Regions from separate parts of the Colwellia sp. 20A7 genome, predicted to be linked through region 1. Evidence: predicted binding sites of a transcription regulator. Region 1 holds the regulator's gene; each other region holds the start of a gene.
The links. Region 1 encodes FNR, which switches genes on or off when oxygen is low (the NO sensors DNR and NnrR bind a similar motif). Its sites were predicted from a motif close to TTGATCTAGATCAA; they were not measured.

Region 1 (6,727 bases):
CTGTAGCGGAGACACATAACCTTCAGGTTTGAGCGCAAGTACATCACAATTAAGTTGGTCAATGACGTGTTCAGCTGTATTACCAATTAAAGCCGCTGAAATACCTGTTCTTCCTATCGTACCTAAAACAACTAGCTCTGCATCAATTTTATCAGCTACCTCTTCAATAACCCGTTCAGGTAAGCCTTCTTCCACGTGAGTGTTAGTGATATCAATTTCAAATTCAGTAGCATGTGCTGCCATCGATTTTTTATGGTGTTGAAGCATAGTATTATTGTATTCACTAGAGTTAAACTCTGGTATTTCAATTGCTATATTAACTGGCGTACCTGGAAATGAGTTCACTAAATGAACCTTACCTTGAATAAGTTGTGCTAATTTCTTTGCTTCTTTAGTGATCTTATCATTTAGTGAGTTATGCTCTGTTTCGTCGCTACCCACATTAATTGCTGCAAGTATATTGCCGTTGCTTGGCCATTCATGTTCTTTCACTAATAAAACAGGGCAAGGACATTTGCGGAGTATATGCCAATCAGTCGGGGTGAAAATAACTGATTTTAATTTGTCATGTTGATGAGTCCCTTTAATGACAAGATCGTAATTATTTTGAATTACTTGTTCAATAATTGACTCAAAAGGGCGGTTATGCCAAACAACTAAGTTGTTAATATCAATGTCAGGTTTTAAATCACTTATTAGGCTCTCTAGCCAAAGCTCTTTGTCTTTAATGACTGACTGTCGCATAGCGCCACGATCATCGTTGGAAAGAATAGTAGTCATCTCATAAGAGAAGTCAAAGATACTTAAAAAAGCGGTTACTTCAACCTGACCACCACTCGCTTTGATGTTGGCAGCTAAGTCTATTGCTCTTTTTAATGCTTTTTGTTCGTCAGTTGATGGGTCGATAACGACTAGAATTTTTTGATAGGTTTTCATGATAATTCTCCCTGTTGTTATACATTGGTTAAACTTTAATAAAGCCTAAGTAATTTATATCAAAAGTGTGAGATTAATGCTTGTTTTAAATCAAACTATAGCTGATTTAAAACAAGCATTAGAAATTATGAAGCTAACAAATATGAACGGGCGTTAGAATTCAGCGCAATCCACGAGTTCATCAAGACTTACAATAGTAATAAGTTTACCGTCGACTTTTATCAAACCACTTTTATGAAAACGGTTTAATAAACGGCTTATTGTTTCAACGGTAAGTCCGATGTAATTTCCAATATCACTTCGTGTCATTGTAAGACGAAATTCAGCGGCTGATAAACCTCTGGCACGATAGCGTTTGCTTAAGCTTACTAAAAAGGTAGCGACGCGTTGCTCTGCATTTTTTCTGTTCAATAATGTGAGCATTTCTTGGTCGGTACGAATTTCATTACTCATTAGACGCAAAACTTGTTTCTTAAGCTTTGGCATAGTATTAGATAAAGTATCTAAATTATCATAAGGAATTTCACATATCATCGATGTCTCTAATGCCTGAGCAAAGCTTTTATGCTCTGATTCAGCAATAGCGTCAAATCCCAGTAAATCTCCAGCTAAGTGAAAACCAGTGATTTGTTCTTCACCTTGTTCATTAACGGTAAAAGTTTTAAAAGTGCCAGAACGGATAGCATAAAGAGCATGCATTTTTTGACCATCGGTGAATATTTTATCACCTTTGTGAAAAGGGCGTTTACGATCTATGATTTTATCGAGAGTATTAAGTTCTTGATCATTTAGGGTAAAAGGTAGACAAAGTTCACTAATACTACAGTTTTGGCAATTAATATGCTGTGCACCAGGGGAACTATTATTTAACATAGGCTACTCATTTATTATTATAGGAATAGAGTAAACTGTAATTTATGTATTTACTCTAATTTCTAGGATAGTGCTATGGTATTAGAACACTTGGTGGTATGCAACAATAAAACTATAAATACCAAAGGTTATTAACACTAGTGCCATTGCTTTTTTAAAAGATGGTTTTGTTAAGGTATTCTTGATACTACTAAATCCAATAGAGAGAGTTAATAGCGCAGGTAGTGTACCTAAGCCGAAAAAGAACATAATGCTCGCCCCGGTAATCATGCTACCGCTTGCTAATGCCCAAGTTAAGGTTGAGTAAACTAATCCGCAAGGTAACCAACCCCAAACAGCGCCAAGAGAGAGTGCTTTTATTGGTGAGTCTACAGGGATAGCTTTACCTGCTAAAGGTGATATGTAACGCCATAAATGCTTACCTAAAGCCTCAATCCTATTTAACCACATTAGCCATTGACCTAAATGTAAGCCAAGTAAAATCATAAAGGTGGCTGAAAGTAATCGTAGACCAGCGAGTGGCATACCAATATTTTTTGCTGCGATAGATCCGGTAAATCCAACAATTGCCCCGATTAAGGCGTAAGAAGAAATACGTCCAACATTGTATAAAATAACTAGGGTGGTTTTACTTTTAGCTACTGATGGTTTTACCTGGCTCTTAACAGAGACCTGATTATTAACAGGTATCTGGTTATTTTCATATTTATTTGACTGAGGAAGGGCTGAAGTGAGCATGGTGGTAATACCGCCACACATCACAATACAATGCCCCGAGCCAAGTATTCCTATTATAAATGCAGAGAATAAGTCTAGATTCATTTATTTGGCGGCTTATATTTATTCTTCGACATAGGTAATTCGTAATCTTCACTGGTTTTTTCTTCGTGATTCGAATTTTCTGATTTAGAGTCTTCGATGTCTTCATCAAAAAGAATACTCATTCCATGTTTTTCTAAGTCATCGAATTGCTCTGTTTTTACAGCCCAGAAAAATAAGTAAATACCGATAGCAATTATGATTGTACCGACAGGAATTAAAATGTAGATAATGCTCATGTTTTTCTCACTGTTAACTCAACAGTCAATCATTATTAAAAGGTGTAGTTGAGTTTATTTAAGTTTATTAATTAGGTTGAGTATTTTATTTTTTAAGTAAACGTAATGAGTTAGTGATCACTAAAATAGAACTCGCCGACATTCCAATAACCGCCATATAAGGAGTTATATACCCCATAACAGCTAAAGGCAATACAATCGCATTGTAGCCAAAAGCCCATAAGTAATTTTGAAGAATGATTCGTCTAGTGCGGTGTGATACTGTTATTAAGGTATTAATGCTATTTAGTTTATTATTAAGTAATATTACATCGGCACCACTTTTAGTGATATCAGCGCCACAACCCATTGCAATAGAGATATGAGCTGCACCAAATACAGGCGAATCATTAACGCCATCGCCAGTCATGGCAACGGTATAGCCTTTAGCTTCAGCATCTTTAATCTTATTCATTTTATCTTTTGCGCTTAATCCTCCAAAGGTTTCGTTAAGCGGTATTTGTTTTGCTATAGCATCACAAGCACTTTGACTATCGCCTGATAATAATAATGTTTTATTATTTTGGTTAAGCTGACTAATAAGTGAAAAAGTATCATCACGGATTTCATCAACAAGATAAAAAGCGGCAATGATTTTTTTATTAGCCATTAAAAGACAGTTTGCGACTTTTATGTCTGAGCTTAGTTTTTCATTTTCAGGATCATTTTTAGCTTCGGTTAACCAAGTATATTTTCCTATAGCATAGTCAACACCATCAATACTGCCGCTAACGCCTTTTCCCGAATGTACTTCAACTTGTTTAGCGATTAAGTTGTTATCTCTATATTTAGTAAAAGGTTTGGCTATAGGATGTTCAGAATGTGCCTCTAATACAGAGGCAATTGCTAATAATTTCTCTTTTGTATATTCTTTATTATCGGTAGTTAAACGAATATCACTAATGCTAAATTCACCCGTGGTTAAGGTGCCTGTCTTATCAAAAGCAAAGCAGTTAACATTTGGCATGGTTTCCATTACATGACCGCCTTTGATCATTATACCCGCTTTATTTAAACGCGTAGTTGCACAGGTTAACCCTGTTGGCGTTGCTAAAGAAAGTGCACAAGGGCAGGTTGCAACTAAAACAGAAAGCGTGATCCAAAAAGCTTGTTCAGGCATATGTTGTTGCCAATAAATAGCTGTAGCAATAGAGGTTAATAAAATAAGGGCGACAAAATATTGAGCAATTTTATCCGATAATTGAGCTATTTTAGGCTTGTGAGCTTGTGATGATTCACTTAAGCGAATCAATTGACTCAAAAAGGAATGGTTAGACGTGTTTTTTACTTCAATGCTAATATTACCGTCGCCATTAATAGTTCCTGCGAAAACTTTGTCGTTAACAGTTTTACTAATAGGGAGTTGTTCGCCCGAAAGCATTGCTTCATTTAGTTGGCTAGTACCAGAAATAATTATGCCATCAGCAGGCACAACTTCACCTGGTTTTATGATAACGAAATCACCTTTAACAAGTTGTTTAGCGGCAATTAATACTTCCGAATTATTAATTGCTTTTTTTGACTTAGTTTGAATACTCGTGTCAGTAATAGTAACTAATTTAATCGCGGTTAATGGCATCATTTTTAATAAATTAGCGGAAACTTGTGCTGCTCGTGAGCGAGCTCTAAATTCTAAAAATTTACCGATAAGTAATAAGAAGGTAAACATGGAAACAGATTCAAAATACACTTCGCCTTGCTGCGTGATAGTTGCCCAAGCACTCGCACTAAAGGCTAGAATAATAGCAATAGAGACGGGAACGTCCATTGATAAACGTTTTACTTTAATCGCTTTTATTGCGCCATTATAAAAAGGGAAAGCCCCATAAAAAATAATAGGTGTAGTTAAAATAAAACTGACCCAACGCAGATATAATATATTGCTTTCAGTCATATCGAAAAAAGCACCGAAATAAAGACTAATTGCAACCATCATGACTTGCATCATCAATATACCGCTTATACCTAAGCGTTTAATAAAAGTTTTATTTTGTTTTTTATTACTTATTTCGACATCATTAGCCTTAAAGGGCATCGCATGATAACCAATGTTTTCTATAGCGAGTAATATTTCACTCAGTTTAACTTTGTTATCTTGCCATTTTACCGTTGCTCGTTGGCTAGTAGCGTTTACATTTATGTTAATTAGCCCAGGTAACTTGTCTAACTGCATTTCAATAAGCCAGGCACACGCAGCACAACTTATGCCATCAACCGTAAGAATAGCCTCTTTGCAACTAATATTTTGAGAGCCACTTTGGGGGGCATTTGGATTAATACTAGTATTAAAGATAAATTCACTTTGCAACACAGCTTCATCAAGGAGTTTGTTTTTTTGTAATTGCTCAGGAACTAATGGTTGTCCTTTATGTGCAGGCTCAGTTCTAACGGCATAATATTGGGTTAAACCATTATCCACAATAGTTTGGGCTATGGCTTGGCAACCAATACAACACATAGGTTGTTGGGTGTTATTTATTTCAACGGATAGGTTTATGCCAGTTGGAATAGCTTCATTACAGTGAAAACATTGACGGTTCATGAGTTATGTACTTATCACTTTATCTCACCAGTATGATGTTTATCAAATTGAATGAAATAAAGCTTTAAAGGTTAATAGTTGTAGTATTAATTAAATGAAATAACTATTTATTTAAATCTTATTGGGCCTTTATCGGATCAGGTATAAAGTCGATAAACTCACTCTGCGGTAAAAAAATGGTATCTTGTATTTTCCAGTTACCCTCAAAAGAGCTTAGGGTGACTTTCCATTTACCGCTGATTTCTCTATCAAAGTGATGTCTGAAATTACCATTACCATCAGGTGTTAAGGCTAAATAAAAATCTTGATCTTCAAGAGTTGGGTGAAAGAAGTTTACGTGAAGTAAAGGGAATATTTTATCAATACCAGTAGGCTTTATCAGTAATTGATGATCTTTTAATTGTAAAGAAAAGCGCATACCTAACTTCTGTGCTGTTTTTACCTTATCAACTTCTAAGTTTATTGCTTTGCCTTTTTTATAATAATCACCGACAACTAAAGTATCTGCATTAGTATTAGCAATAATATACGTTGAAATTCCTGCGACAACTGCAGTAAAAGGAAGAAAGAAAACTAACCAAGCCCAAGGCTCACTATACCAAGATTTTTTCATAATATGTAATATATTCAGGTGGATAAACTTGACGCACATTATAACGTTTTTTAAGCAGTTGAGCTAGTTTTCTTTATTCGATTTTGATAATAAAAAACCCTAGATAACAATGTGTTATCTAGGGTTTTATCTTTCACATTGATTGTTACAAAACTTTGTAAAAATCAAGGTTATCTTAACGTTTAATCTTGTGAAAGAGAGTAAATATAAGCACTTATTACGTGTACTTTTTCTTCACCTAGAATATCTTTCCAAGGCGGCATTACACCCGCACGGCCATTACGAATTGATTCTTCAATTGCACGCTGAGAGCCACCGTATAACCAAATATTATCAGATAAGTTTGGCGCACCCATTGGTAATCCAAGTGCTAAACTACCTTGTCCCTCAGGACCATGACAACTGGCACAAAGTGCAAACTTTGCTTTACCTGCTTTCGCAAGATCAGGGTTAACCGAACGACCACTTAAACTAATAACGTAAGCGGCTACTTCTTTAACACCAGATTCACCACCAAGCACGTCTGACCAAGCTGCCATGCCTACGGCTTTACGGCCATACATGATAGTTTCTTTGATTTTGTCAGGTGTGCCACCATATAACCAATCTTTATCAGCGAGGTTAGGGAAACCAGTAGTACCATGAGCATCAGATCCATGACATTGA
Region 2 (6,727 bases), 730 kb from region 1:
TGTAAGTACCAGTATTGTTATAACCATGTAGGTCATAATCATCTTGAATTACAGTAGTAGGCTTAGCTTGGTCTGTAACCGTAACTTTTTCAGTTTTAGTTGTTACATCTAAATCATCAGTGTAATTAATTGTTACTTGAGAGTTATGTGAAACATTATCAACATCTAAAGTAGGATTATTAGATGTAGAAGCAACAGAATCTGAACCAGATGTAGCAGTAGCAGAACCGTCAAACTCAATTGCAATACGTGTTGAAGTATCAACATATGTAGCAGGAATGTAAGTAACTGTTAATACATCACCAGCTAAATAACCTGGAACTGTTAATACATTACCAGATACAGATGTAACAGCTGTAACTGTACCATTAACTGTGTAGCTAGCGATAGCTGCTGGAGTATCACTTAATGTAATAGTAGTACCAGCTAATGTTGCAACATCAGTAGATGAAGTACGAGCAACACTGCCTTGAATAGCACGGAAAACAGATAAACGTTCTGCAGAATCTGCACCGTTAATTTGTTGTATTACGCTATCATTATTATCTTCACGTGAATCGACAAAAGCATTACTGTATGCAGCAAGTAGTGCAGAATCACCATCTTCACCTGATTTATCATCAACGATTTGAGTACCAGTACCAGAACCACCAGTAGTAGGCTCAATGAAGATACATAAGTTAACTCTTAAGTATGATGCTTTACCTGAGTTAGCAGTTGTGAAGTCATCAAATTCAATTTCAGGGTCAAGATTATCGTTAGCAGTAATGCTAAAGAAGTTACCTGCAACATCAGTTGCATCAGCTTTAGGGATAAAGAAAGCAACTTTATCGCCTTCATCTAATGCTTCAGTTAATACAACAGTTAATGATGTAGCATCATCACTTAATGTAGCTGTATCAATTGTTAAGTATGAATCTTCGCCTAATGTAGCTAATACATCATCTGTATTAAATCTATCAGCATCAACTGCTTCATTAAACCAGATAGTAAACGTTTGGTTTACGCCACGGTTAAGTACACCCCACGTTTGGCCACCAGAAGTTTTGGTTTCTTCAATGTAACCAGTAACATTTGTAATGTATGGGTTAACATCATCATTTGATGTGATTATACAAACATTTGTATCACCAAGGTTATTAACAATACCTTCGGCAGTAGTAGAAACACCACCTTGTTCAAATTCTATTGCAGTGTCATCGTTTGCAACTGAAGTGTAACCTTCAACAGCTAGAGTTAAATCAGAATCAGTAGGAAGTGCGTCAAAAGAGAAAACACCACCAGCACCTGTAGTTGTAGTAAATGTTGGAACGCCAACGTTTACGTTACTACCAGCATTTGTACCTGTAGTTGTAATTTTCCAAAAATCAAGAGCAACTGTTACGCCAGCAGGTAAAGCAGCGCCTGTTTTACAGTTACGTAAAACACCTGTTACTTGAGCTGAGAACATAGGTAAGTTAGCAGTATCTGCTTGTGCTAAGAAACCGTCAAACCAAGTGATTTGCTCACCATTATTAGTAGTGTTCTCACCGTTACTACCGTTGTTACCAGAATCAATTTGAATATTCTGAGATGTAACACTAACAGTTGCACTAGCGTATCCGTCAGGGCCTGTAATTGTAACAAGATAGGCGCCTTGATTTTCATTAGCAGAGTTAGAACCATCAACACCTGCAACTGGTACATTAGTGAAGTGATAGTAACCACTTGCATCAGTTACCATTGACTGGCCTGCTATAGAAACTGTAGCACCTAGTACTGGTAAGCCGTTAGTATCTTGAACAGTACCTTGTACCGTACCTGAACCTTGTGCTTGTTCAACTGTATTGCCACCGTTATCTTCAACTACAGACTCTGAAGTTGCAGTATTTGCATCGCCGTCTGAATCACCACATGCTGCTAAGCCTAAACTTAGTACAACTGCGAGTGCTACTTTTGTTTTATAAAATTGAGTTTTATTAACCATTATAGTGTTCCTATCACTTAAATATTACTTTAATACTACATATGCCAACATATGAGTACATTTAAATCGTGTTTTCGGTTTACAACATTATCATGCTTTACGCACAAAAAGTATCTGCCATCATGTTTTTATTGGCAAATATTTTTTGTTGTAGAAACATGTTGTTTATAGTTTTAAACCTGAAACAATATCATGTTGGAATTCTGCTTCAAACTGAATTTTACGCAACAAATCACAAAATACGTAAAACAAAATATCACCTACAACCTACATGTTTCAAAAAGATAGTAACTTTATATTTTTTAATAATCAACACATAAAGTTAATTATTTCTTATATATATACGACAAAATTATTATAAATTGTAATTTGTTGTAATCTTGTAATCAGTTCAGCCTACAGCTAGTTGTGCAGCCTTGCTCTTTTATCATTTGTCAACTCTATAGATTGACTAGATCAACTAACACGCAAGCCTTTAATATCAAGCACTGTACGTATAAACCACTATAAATATTAGTATCAAAACTATTAAACCTTTTTCAAACTAACGAAGTAATCGCTGGGTAATAGTAGGGTAAACAGAATAACAGGAAAAAGTTCCACCTAAGATGTTACCTATTGTTTCGTATGTTACTTTTCTGTTAATTTATTGTTGGTTTTTTTATAGTTTTTTGTGGCGTTATTTTTTACTATTACTTTATTTTTTTGTTGTATTGTTGTGTTGTTATGTGTTGTTGTAAAGAATATTATCGCTGTTTATTTGAGCTTAAATACGTTTGATTGTACTAAGCTTCACTGGCTTTTTACTGGGGTAATTAAGGATGAATGCTAAAGTCAATTCATAATGATAAAGTGCAGAATGACACAGTTCAGAAATTGAATTTTAATAAAAAATAGGCCGTAAAAATATTTATATTCATATTAATAGTAATTTTAACGAATAAATTATGAAGTTTGGCCTATTGTGTTGTTGCTATGCTGGTGTTGTCTTGTTTGTATTTTAGGTCATTGTTTCTAGTCGTGGCTTTCGGGTATTATTTTCCGGATATTAGCTTTCAGTTGTTCACTCTTAATCCTCAACTCTAGATTTAAGCATTTTATAGTACCTATAAAAGTAGGTACTATAAAAAATAAATGCCATAAAAATAATATAACAACGCTTAGCTATATTTCTGTTCTTATTGTTACTTCTTCTATTGTTCTTTTAGCCTTTTCACCATGACTCTTTACCGCTTGTTGATTAGGCTTACTTTTGCTTTAGTAGCAGAGCACCCGTGTTGCTGATTAGCCCATTGGAATTTCTATTTTGGCATTCGGCAATAGTTGTTGATATTTTTGTGCTAAAGCTTGTTTCGCATCTTCGTCGCCATGCACTATTTTTATATGTTGTGGTTTGTGGTGCATGCGCTTAACAAAATTAATCAGGCCATTTTGATCGGCATGGGCAGAATAACTACTAATGGTATGCACCATGGCGTTAATTGTTATTCGGCTACCGTCTATATAAACATACCCTTGTTTATTGGGCTGTGCGAGTGTTGGCCCATATTGCTGAATACTGCGTCCTAAAGTTCCTTGTGTTTGATAGCCAACAAAAAGCACATCAGTAGTGCTGTCGGTTAAAAACGCTTTAAGATAATTTACTATTCTGCCACCACTACACATTCCACTTGCGGCAATAACGATAGCAGGCTTTGCGTTAGTAAAATTTCGTCCTTTGGCTAAATAAGCAATTGTGTCGAGATGCTCTTGATGACTATTAACGGTATAAAGCTGTTCAAAGTTTAATGGATGACGACCAGCGTTAAGTTTACGTTTAGCTTCGTTGTCCCATAAGGTTTTAAAGTTGCGGTATTGCTCGGTAAATTTTGCTGCCATGGGTGAGTCGACAATAATGTCGATATTTTGCCACATTGTTGCAAGCTGATCGGCTTGATCTGTTTGCTGTTTTTTTTGTTGATTATTTTTTGAGACGGCTGTTTGATTGGCTTTTTGTTGTTTAGCTCTTTGATGTTGGGCTCTTTGTTGTTGAAAGATGATACTTTCTAGTTCGTATAAGAGTTCTTGTGTTCTACCAATGCTAAACGCAGGAATAAGTACTACGCCATTGTCAGCCACCGCTTTTTCAATAATATGTTGTAATTGTTGAGTGCGCTCTTTTCTACGTTGATGATTTTTATCGCCATAGGTAGATTCTATAATTAAGGTATCAGCGCGATAAGGACTTTTAGGTGCTGGTAACAATGGAGCATAAGGCGCACCGAGATCACCAGAGAATACGATGCGATGTTTGGTGCTTTTATGATGGTTACTTTTATTCGTGTTGTTTTGGGTACTGGCTATTTCTACCTCTATATAAGCAGAGCCTAAAATGTGCCCTGCCATTTGAAATTTAATTTTAGCCGTTGTAGCGTCTTTAATCGCTGCTGCTTTATTCTCTGCTGCTTTACTCGCTGATTTTTCATTAGCTGGTTTTGTATTCGTTATGTTGATTGCTTGCCATTGTTTGTAGTCTACGGGGATAAGTTGGTTTTTTAATAATTTTAAGCAGGCATCAATAATCGATTTATTGCGAGTAACACCAACTTTTAACGCGTCTTCAATCACTAAAGGTAATAATTGGGCAGTCGCTTTTGTGGCGTATATTGGCCCGCGAAATCCTGCTGCGAGTAGATAAGGAATTCGGCCAACGTGATCGATGTGGCAATGGGTGACAATTAATGCTCGTACAGTGCTGATGTCAAAATCGATAGTGAGCTGTGCTGCGTTACTTACTTCGTCATTGGTGTCATGGTTATTGTCAGCACTGGTTTTTCCGCCATCTTTTTCTGCACCTTGAAATAGACCGCAGTCGATTAGGATTGAGTTCTGGTTGTTGATATGAAGTTGATGACATGAGCCAGTAACACCATTTACCGCCCCGTGATGTTGAATATTCATAAATAATCCTTTGTTTATGCTTTTTTCGAGTATAGCTGAGATTTGGCATATTTACCGTCTTGGATGGTTGTCATTCTGAACAGCCACACGTGTGGGATTCCGTATTAAGTGATCAACGGAATGACGAAGGAAGGGCAGCGGAGTGACGATGAATGTCGCCTGTTCTTATTATTAGGCGAATAAATTCGCCCCTACGGTGATGATAATCAAACCTTTTGTGGGGCTTATTTTTTATCTGGCGAATAAATTCGCCCCTACGGTGATGTTGTTCACCTTCGCCTAACAATGTTTTTGTTAGTGCACATGTAGGGTGAATGTAGGGGCGACTTCAGTCGCCTGTTCTTATTATTAGGCGAATAAATTATTCAATAAACTTATGCCAAAGCGCCGTTACTTGTTCTTTTTCTGGAATCAAAGATTTATCGATGAGCAAGTTTTCATTACGTAGCGTGGCTACATGGCCCAAATGTCTTAGCTGTTGATAGTTACTGGTTAAGGTGTTTTGCTCGGCACTGGTTAATATTTCGAGTTTTGTTAGTAACTTAAAAATACCTAAATTGTCGCAACGCTCTGTTAAGTTTTGATGTTCACAACTATGTGCTAAGACTAAATATTGCGCGATAAATTCAATATCGACTAAACCGCCTACCCCTTGTTTAATATCAAAATGGGTTTCGTCAGACTTATCAAGGTGATTACGCATTTTTTCACGCATCGCTTTTACGTCTTCTTTTAACTTGGCTTTATCTCTGCTTTTATTTAGCACTTGTTCACGAATTGTTTTAAACGTATCAATAATAGGCTTGTTGCCATAAACAACACGCGCTCGTACAAGTGCTTGATGTTCCCATGTCCATGCTTCTTCTTGCTGATATTTACCAAAATTGTTGATATGGATAACTAGCATTCCCGCGTTACCCGACGGACGTAAACGCATATCTAGTTCATATAAAATACCGCTGTTCATGCGGGTGTTAAAAATATGCATAATACGCTGGGCAAATTTCACATAAAACTGACTCGATGAAACAACTTTATTCCCGCCAGCTAAACCAGTGGTTTCTTCACCTTCTGGGCTGTGATGTACAAAAACCAAATCTAGGTCTGAGCCATAACTCAGCTCTTTACCACCTGTTTTTCCGTAAGCGATAACACCGAAGCCTTTATTTTCGCTATCAACGGTTGATAAAGGTACACCAAAACGATTGGCTACTTGTTGCCAGGCAATATTTATTACTTCGTTAAGGATTGCTTCGGCTAATGCGGTTAAATGATCGCTAACCGTCATCACATCTAATACCCCAGCAATATCAGCTGCGGCAATACGTAATTGTTGTGCTTGTTTGAAAAGACGTAGGCCGTCCATTTGCGCTTCAAGATCTTCTTCTGGAATACGCAACATACTTTCTCTTAACTCAACGCCGTAAGTCGATAATTGCGGTGGATTATGAAGCAAGGTTGGGTCAATTAATTCATCTAATAAAATAGGATATTTAGCAATATAGTCAGTTACCCAACTACTGGCTTGGCATAAATGTATTAATTGTTTTAAAGCGCCCTCGTTTTCAAATAATAATTCTAAATAAGCGGTCCGAGTTACTATTCTTTTAAATACGTGCAAAACTCGTTCAAGTACAAATTCGGCTTGCTTGGCTTGTTTTATGTGACAAATAAGTAAAGGAATGAGTTTGTCTAATACTTGTCGGCCCCGGCTGCCAATGCTGCGCTTGCTTACATCATCTCTAAAGTCTGATAGTAAACGCCAAATGGCTTCACTATTCCATATAACCGAATCTTGAGTTGTGTGTTCTTGTTCAACCC
Region 3 (6,727 bases), 1.7 Mb from region 1:
AAAGGGACATTCCATTATTCGTTTTTACTTCAAGATAAGGAGGTGATCCAACCCCAGGTTCCCCTAGGGTTACCTTGTTACGACTTCACCCCAGTCATGAAACACAAAGTGGTGACCGTCCTCCCGAAGGTTAAACTAGCCACTTCTTTTGCATCCCACTCCCATGGTGTGACGGGCGGTGTGTACAAGGCCCGGGAACGTATTCACCGTAGCATTCTGATCTACGATTACTAGCGATTCCGACTTCACGGAGTCGAGTTGCAGACTCCGATCCGGACTACGACAAGCTTTGTGGGATTCGCTCAACCTCGCGGTATTGCTGCCCTCTGTACCTGCCATTGTAGCACGTGTGTAGCCCATCCCGTAAGGGCCATGATGACTTGACGTCGTCCCCACCTTCCTCCGGTTTATCACCGGCAGTCTCCTTAGAGTTCCCGCCATAACGCGCTGGCAAATAAGGATAGGGGTTGCGCTCGTTGCGGGACTTAACCCAACATTTCACAACACGAGCTGACGACAGCCATGCAGCACCTGTCACAGAGTTCCCGAAGGCACAAGTCTATCTCTAGTCTCTTCTCTGGATGTCAAGGGATGGTAAGGTTCTTCGCGTTGCATCGAATTAAACCACATGCTCCACCGCTTGTGCGGGCCCCCGTCAATTCATTTGAGTTTTAACCTTGCGGCCGTACTCCCCAGGCGGTCAACTTAGTGCGTTAGCTGCGCCACTCACGTCTCAAGGACACAAACGGCTAGTTGACATCGTTTACGGCGTGGACTACCAGGGTATCTAATCCTGTTCGCTCCCCACGCTTTCGTTCCTCAGCGTCAGTATCTGTCCAGGTGGCCGCCTTCGCCACTGATGTTCCTTCCAATCTCTACGCATTTCACCGCTACACTGGAAATTCCACCACCCTCTACAGTACTCTAGTCTACCAGTTCAAAATGCAGTTCCAAGGTTGAGCCCTGGGCTTTCACATCTTGCTTAATAGACCGCCTACGAACGCTTTACGCCCAGTAATTCCGATTAACGCTTGCACCCCTCGTATTACCGCGGCTGCTGGCACGAAGTTAGCCGGTGCTTCTTCTGTTGTTAACGTCACAGAATGCAGCTATTAACTACATCCCTTTCCTCACAACTGAAAGTGCTTTACAACCCGAAGGCCTTCTTCACACACGCGGCATGGCTGCATCAGGCTTTCGCCCATTGTGCAATATTCCCCACTGCTGCCTCCCGTAGGAGTCTGGGCCGTGTCTCAGTCCCAGTGTGGCTGATCATCCTCTCAAACCAGCTAGAGATCGTCGCCTTGGTGAGCCATTACCTCACCAACTAGCTAATCTCACTTGGGCTAATCAAATGGCGAGAGGTCCGAAGATCCCCCCCTTTGGTCCGTAGACGTTATGCGGTATTAGCAGTCGTTTCCAACTGTTGTCCCCCACCATAAGGCATATTCCCAAGCATTACTCACCCGTCCGCCGCTCGTCAGCAGATAGCAAGCTATCTCTGTTACCGCTCGACTTGCATGTGTTAAGCCTGCCGCCAGCGTTCAATCTGAGCCATGATCAAACTCTTCAATTAAAAATCGTTTGTGTAACCTCACCATTCTTACCTAAGTAAAAGTGATGTGTTACTGCTCAATGAATTCTGTCGTGATACCAGCAAAGCTGATATCGCATTACATAGTCGCCACCTATCTCGCTAGAAATAAGTAACTATATTTATTTGCATGAACATCATTCATTAAGCGTTTTTTTGTTCCGCTTTCCTAAGAAAGAAGAACTATGTAAAAACAAGTTAATGTGAGTATTCACACAAATTGCATGATAACTAATTGTTAAAGAAGATATCGAGTAACTAGGTTAGTCGATATAGATGAGAGTCGCATTCGCTCTTCACCTAAACGATTTAAGTTGAACCATTGTCTAACTTGAATCGTGTTGCTCGTTGCTGTTGCCCCGAAGCAGGATGCGTATCATACGCTTCCGAGTTTTAATGTCAACGTTTTATTTTGATTTTTTAAAAGTTTTTGCAAACTCTTAAACACTTCATTTTAAAACGTTAAGTTAACTATTTATCATTAAATGAAAGTAGATAACTTATTAAAACAGTCCGTTGATGATTCGTTTTGCCTGAACCCCTTGGAACTGGAGCGCATTGTATAGATTTCTTTTACTGGGTCAACTGTTATTTATCAAAAAGTTCAATTATTTGTTTAAGTGCTCAACAATGATACAAACCTTATTGATATTGCCGTTTAAACAGACAACACCTTCGTTTTTGGTCGAATTATAAAACCCTAAACAAGTACAACTATTGATCTTCTCTACCCATTTTTTCCTTCATTTATTAAGTTACCGATATTTTTATGCTATTTTGCTTAAAGCTTTTACTAAATTTTATTTAAGGTATTTTATGTCTACTGCTAATTTAAGAACATACAACGGGATATCCCCTATTTTAGGTCATGCTAATTATATTGATTCTAGTTCAGTACTTGTTGGCGATATAACCTTAGGCGCTGATGTGAGTATTTGGCCATTAGTGGCTGCCCGTGGTGATGTCAACCTAATCACTATAGGAGCCAGAACTAATGTTCAAGATGGTAGCGTTCTGCATGTAACTCGCAAAAGCGAACATAATCCAAATGGAAATCCACTCATAATTGGTGAAGATGTAACTATTGGTCATAAATGTATGTTGCATGGTTGTACTTTAGGCGATCGTATTCTAGTTGGTATGGGAGCAATCATTATGGATGGTGCTGTTGTTCAAGATGATGTATTTATTGGTGCAGGTAGTTTAGTGCCTCCGAATAAAACTCTACTCAGTGGTTACCTATATATGGGGAACCCGATAAAACAGGCAAGAAAATTAAAAGAAAGTGAAGCTGACTTTCTAAAAAAATCAGCTGAAAACTATGTCGAGTTGAAAAATGACTACTTAAATCAAAAGAATTAGAGTTCATTCAATGATTTGATGACTCACTATACTATATAGACAGTGTTTAATGAGTCATCATATTTTAATATGAATATCATTTCCCTCTAGTTCATTTTTCTCTAACCAGAGCTCAGCAACTTCTTCTAAGTCGTACTTTGTACAATCATCAATAGCTTTTAATTTTTCAAGTTCAGTCGAATGAAAGTATATTGTCGCTTTTTGCCCTGATATTTGAGCAGTAAGACACCATGCGCATTCTTCTATACTAAAGGAGAAATCATCATTAAATAATATTGCTTGGTTCAAAATTTATACCTATAAAAAAGAGATGACTTTAATTTCGCTATAACAGAATCAACATTTGGTCTTATGCCTCTCCAAATATAGAAGCTTTCCGCAGCTTGGCCCACAAGCATTCCCAGTCCATCAATAACTTGCTTAGCCTTTAGTTCTGTTGCTTTTTTCAAGAAAGGGGTAAGTTCCTTCCCGTAAGTCATATCGTAGCAAACACTATTTTCAGTGATAAGCTTTTCAGCTATGGGCAACCCTGCCCCTGTTAAACCAGCAGACGTTGCATTAATAATAACATCAAACACCTGTTCATTTGCTTCTTCAAATGAGCAAGCTGAAAGAGGTTCATTTGTATATTGTTCAACAATCGCTTGAGCTTTAGAAACGGTTCTATTAGCAATTGTTAAACTTTTGGGAGCTTTATTCAATAAAGGTAACACTACGCCTTTTGAAGCACCGCCAGCACCCAGTAATAATATACGACTATTTTCAAGGCAGACATTATGGGCTAGTAAATCATTTACTAAACCAACACCATCGGTAGTATCACCATAAATCTTACCATTTTTAAAAGTTAGCGTATTAACAGCCCCAGAAAATTTCGCATGCTCTGTTAACTCATCACACATCGCCATTGCTTGTTCTTTGAATGGTGCTGTCACATTAGCGCCCTTACCACCCTGTGCAATAAATTCTGTTACAGCTTCATTAAAACCATTTAGTTCAGCAAATTGAATTTCATAATTAAGTACTTGTTCAGTTGCCAGTGCGAATGACTGATGAATTAAAGGTGAACGAGATTGCTTAATAGGGTTACCAAAAACACGATATTGATCCATGAAAATAGCCTTATAGAAATAGTATAAGTAGCCTAACTGAATTATCATTTTAAAAATACAAAAAAGCAGTAATAAATTACTGCTTTTTGTTCTGGTTTAGACAAATTAATTTTATTAAAATTTATAACCGAGCATAACTGAATATACCATTGGGTTGATATCTACTGCAGCGCTACCTTTTCCTGATAATCCTACATTTAATGGATCGGCTAAATCAAATTTTGCATCTGTTTCAATATTTATATAACGAGCTGAAATATTAAGTGACCAATTTTCATCAAGTTCGTAATCCATACCCACTTGAAGTGACAAACCAAAAGAGTTATCTAATTCTAGATCGCTAAACCCTGCCGCTTTTGGTGTTGATGTGAATTTTTCATCAAATATAATTGTGTAATTAATACCTGCACCAATATAAGGTTTAAATGCTGTGCCTGTGTCAAAATAATATAATGCACTTAACGTTGGTGGTAAGTGAGTAACTTCAGCAAGATTAGCACCATTAAGATCAATACCATACAAAGAGCTTGTAACCCCATCAGGGTCTTGTAACTTAACATCATGAGTAAATGGTGTAGCGGCAAGTAGCTCGATAGCCCAGTTACTATCAAAAAAGTAAACTAGGTTCAAACCAAGCTGAGTATTATCATCCACAGTAAGAGATAATGGCGTAAGTGTGCCATCTAATGCTACGCCGGCAGATCCTGAATCTGGAGAAACCATTGTTGCACCACCACGAACGATTATATCGCCGGCTTGGTTAGCTAAAGTTGGTAGAGAAAGTGATAATAATGCGATTGCTAATATAGAGTGTTTCATGTTTTTATGTCCTTTAATTATTTAGGGACATAATAATCCTACCACCAACAAAAACCTTGATCTCAGACAATGTTTTTTAGTGAAAAAACAAAAGTGATTTCAAAGTTGATTTCGATCAAGTATTTACTCTAATTATGGCTGTTATCTAGCCTAATAATGACTCCATATCATTTGTTATTAACGTTGCGGCTTTTTATTAACCTTATTAAATATGCCTTCATTATCAACTAAGGTTATAATGTTTGAATATAGTAATATAAATTTCTTACCTTATTAACCATCAATATGTTTAGCAAACTTAAAAGAATAATTTCCATGATCACCAAATCAAACAATCATAACTTGCAAGAAAACAGCTTATATCAGCTTATTGGTGGAGAATCAGCTACTCGTAACTTAGCTGAAGCATTCTATGATGAAATGGAAACTAATATTCATTTACAAGAATTATTAGCCATTCACAAACAGCCTTTAGATAATATCAGACAGAAGTTTTTTGAATTTCTGTCTGGCTGGCTCGGTGGACCAAGATTATTTGAGCAAAAATATGGCCATCCACAGCTTAGAGCAAGACATATGCCTTTTCAGGTGACTAAAAAGCAGCGTGATTTATGGATGCTTTGCATGAATAATGCAATGAAAAAGGTGATTAACAATAATGAAATTGAGCAACATCTAAGACAAGCTTTTGATCAAATGGCCTCACATATGGTCAATTGCTAACAATACTTGTAAAAATTCTTATGTTTAATATAGTTACAGATGAAAGGCTATCCACCTAAAACAGATAGCCATAATCATTTAATGCAATAAAAACTGATATACACTCTCGAATTCTAACAACTACGCTCTGAATGTTTCACCCGTTAAGGCATCAATAATGGTTGAAGGTTGTGTAAACCCTAACGTTTTACCTTTAATAATAAAATCTATTTTCGATGCTAATTCATCATTATTTTCTAACGCTTGCCACGTCATTGCAGGTTCACTTCCTGAAAGGTTCGCACTAGTTGAAATGATAGGTTTGTTCGTTTGTTTACATAATGCTACAACATCTGGTTGATCTGTCACTCTCACGGCAATGGTATTGAACCTTCCTGTTAGCCAAGCGGCTGTATTATTATTCTTAGGCATAACTTGTGTAATCCCATTCGGCCATCTAGATAAAACGGTATACCTTTTATCAGGTGGAATAAGATCATCATTAATATAAGGCAATAATTGTGAATAATTAGCCGCAAGTAAGATAAGGCCTTTCTCAACAGGTCTATTTTTCAAAGCTAATAATTTTTCAACCGCTTGCTCATTGTCGGGATCACAGCCCAAGCCAAATACACCTTCAGTTGGATAAGCGATAATGCCTCCACTTAAAAACACATCAACAACAGATCTTTCGTCCACAATACACTCTTTCAATAAACTTCTATGCTGCAATCTTAACAAAGTGGGCTAGAGAACACCTAATAGCAATTTCATTAAATTGATATTAGGTGTGCCACGTTATATTAATGCGCTGAGAACGGTTAAAAATTTGTATCGTATTACAATAGAATCTATCAATGAAAAACTTCATTATTCCGTATTGCGTGAAACAAGGTTATAATTACAGGCTTCTTTATTAACCTTGTTCATTTAGCTAGAACATTATACTTTTTCAAAGGGCGTAAATTCATGACAGTGGGTATTATCATGGGGTCAAAATCAGATTGGCCAACAATGCAACATGCAGCAGAAATGCTTGATCTATTAGGTGTAAAATATGAAACCAAAGTTGTTTCTGCTCACCGTACTCCTCATTTGTTAGCTGAATACGCAGAAGGTGCTAAAGATAGAGGCATTA

Region 2: a site for FNR is predicted at 5,103-5,116, ahead of GQS55_RS15600 (MBL fold metallo-hydrolase RNA specificity domain-containing protein). Genes of this name have one in related genera too.
Region 3: a site for FNR is predicted at 4,993-5,006, ahead of GQS55_RS00130 (OmpW/AlkL family protein). Genes of this name have one in related genera too.

What each region holds. Positions count from the first base shown of each region.
Region 1 covers NZ_CP047130.1:2,898,501-2,905,227, reverse strand. The annotation lists gene uspE (universal stress protein UspE) at 1-936, opposite strand, end outside; gene fnr (fumarate/nitrate reduction transcriptional regulator Fnr) at 1,090-1,809, opposite strand; gene GQS55_RS12550 (sulfite exporter TauE/SafE family protein) at 1,891-2,631, opposite strand; gene ccoS (cbb3-type cytochrome oxidase assembly protein CcoS) at 2,628-2,867, opposite strand; gene GQS55_RS12540 (heavy metal translocating P-type ATPase) at 2,953-5,448, opposite strand; gene GQS55_RS12535 (FixH family protein) at 5,567-6,061, opposite strand; gene ccoP (cytochrome-c oxidase, cbb3-type subunit III) at 6,244-6,727, opposite strand, start outside.
Region 2 covers NZ_CP047130.1:3,625,794-3,632,520, forward strand. The annotation lists gene GQS55_RS15595 (beta strand repeat-containing protein) at 1-1,966, opposite strand, end outside; gene GQS55_RS15600 (MBL fold metallo-hydrolase RNA specificity domain-containing protein) at 3,251-4,906, opposite strand; gene glnE (bifunctional [glutamate--ammonia ligase]-adenylyl-L-tyrosine phosphorylase/[glutamate--ammonia-ligase] adenylyltransferase) at 5,268-6,727, opposite strand, start outside.
Region 3 covers NZ_CP047130.1:26,376-33,102, reverse strand. The annotation lists rRNA gene GQS55_RS00150 (16S ribosomal RNA) at 36-1,576, opposite strand; gene GQS55_RS00145 (gamma carbonic anhydrase family protein) at 2,411-2,956, shown strand; gene GQS55_RS00140 (hypothetical protein) at 3,014-3,244, opposite strand; gene aroE (shikimate dehydrogenase) at 3,241-4,068, opposite strand; gene GQS55_RS00130 (OmpW/AlkL family protein) at 4,183-4,887, opposite strand; gene GQS55_RS00125 (group II truncated hemoglobin) at 5,203-5,610, shown strand; gene GQS55_RS00120 (Sua5/YciO/YrdC/YwlC family protein) at 5,731-6,288, opposite strand; gene purE (5-(carboxyamino)imidazole ribonucleotide mutase) at 6,559-6,727, shown strand, end outside.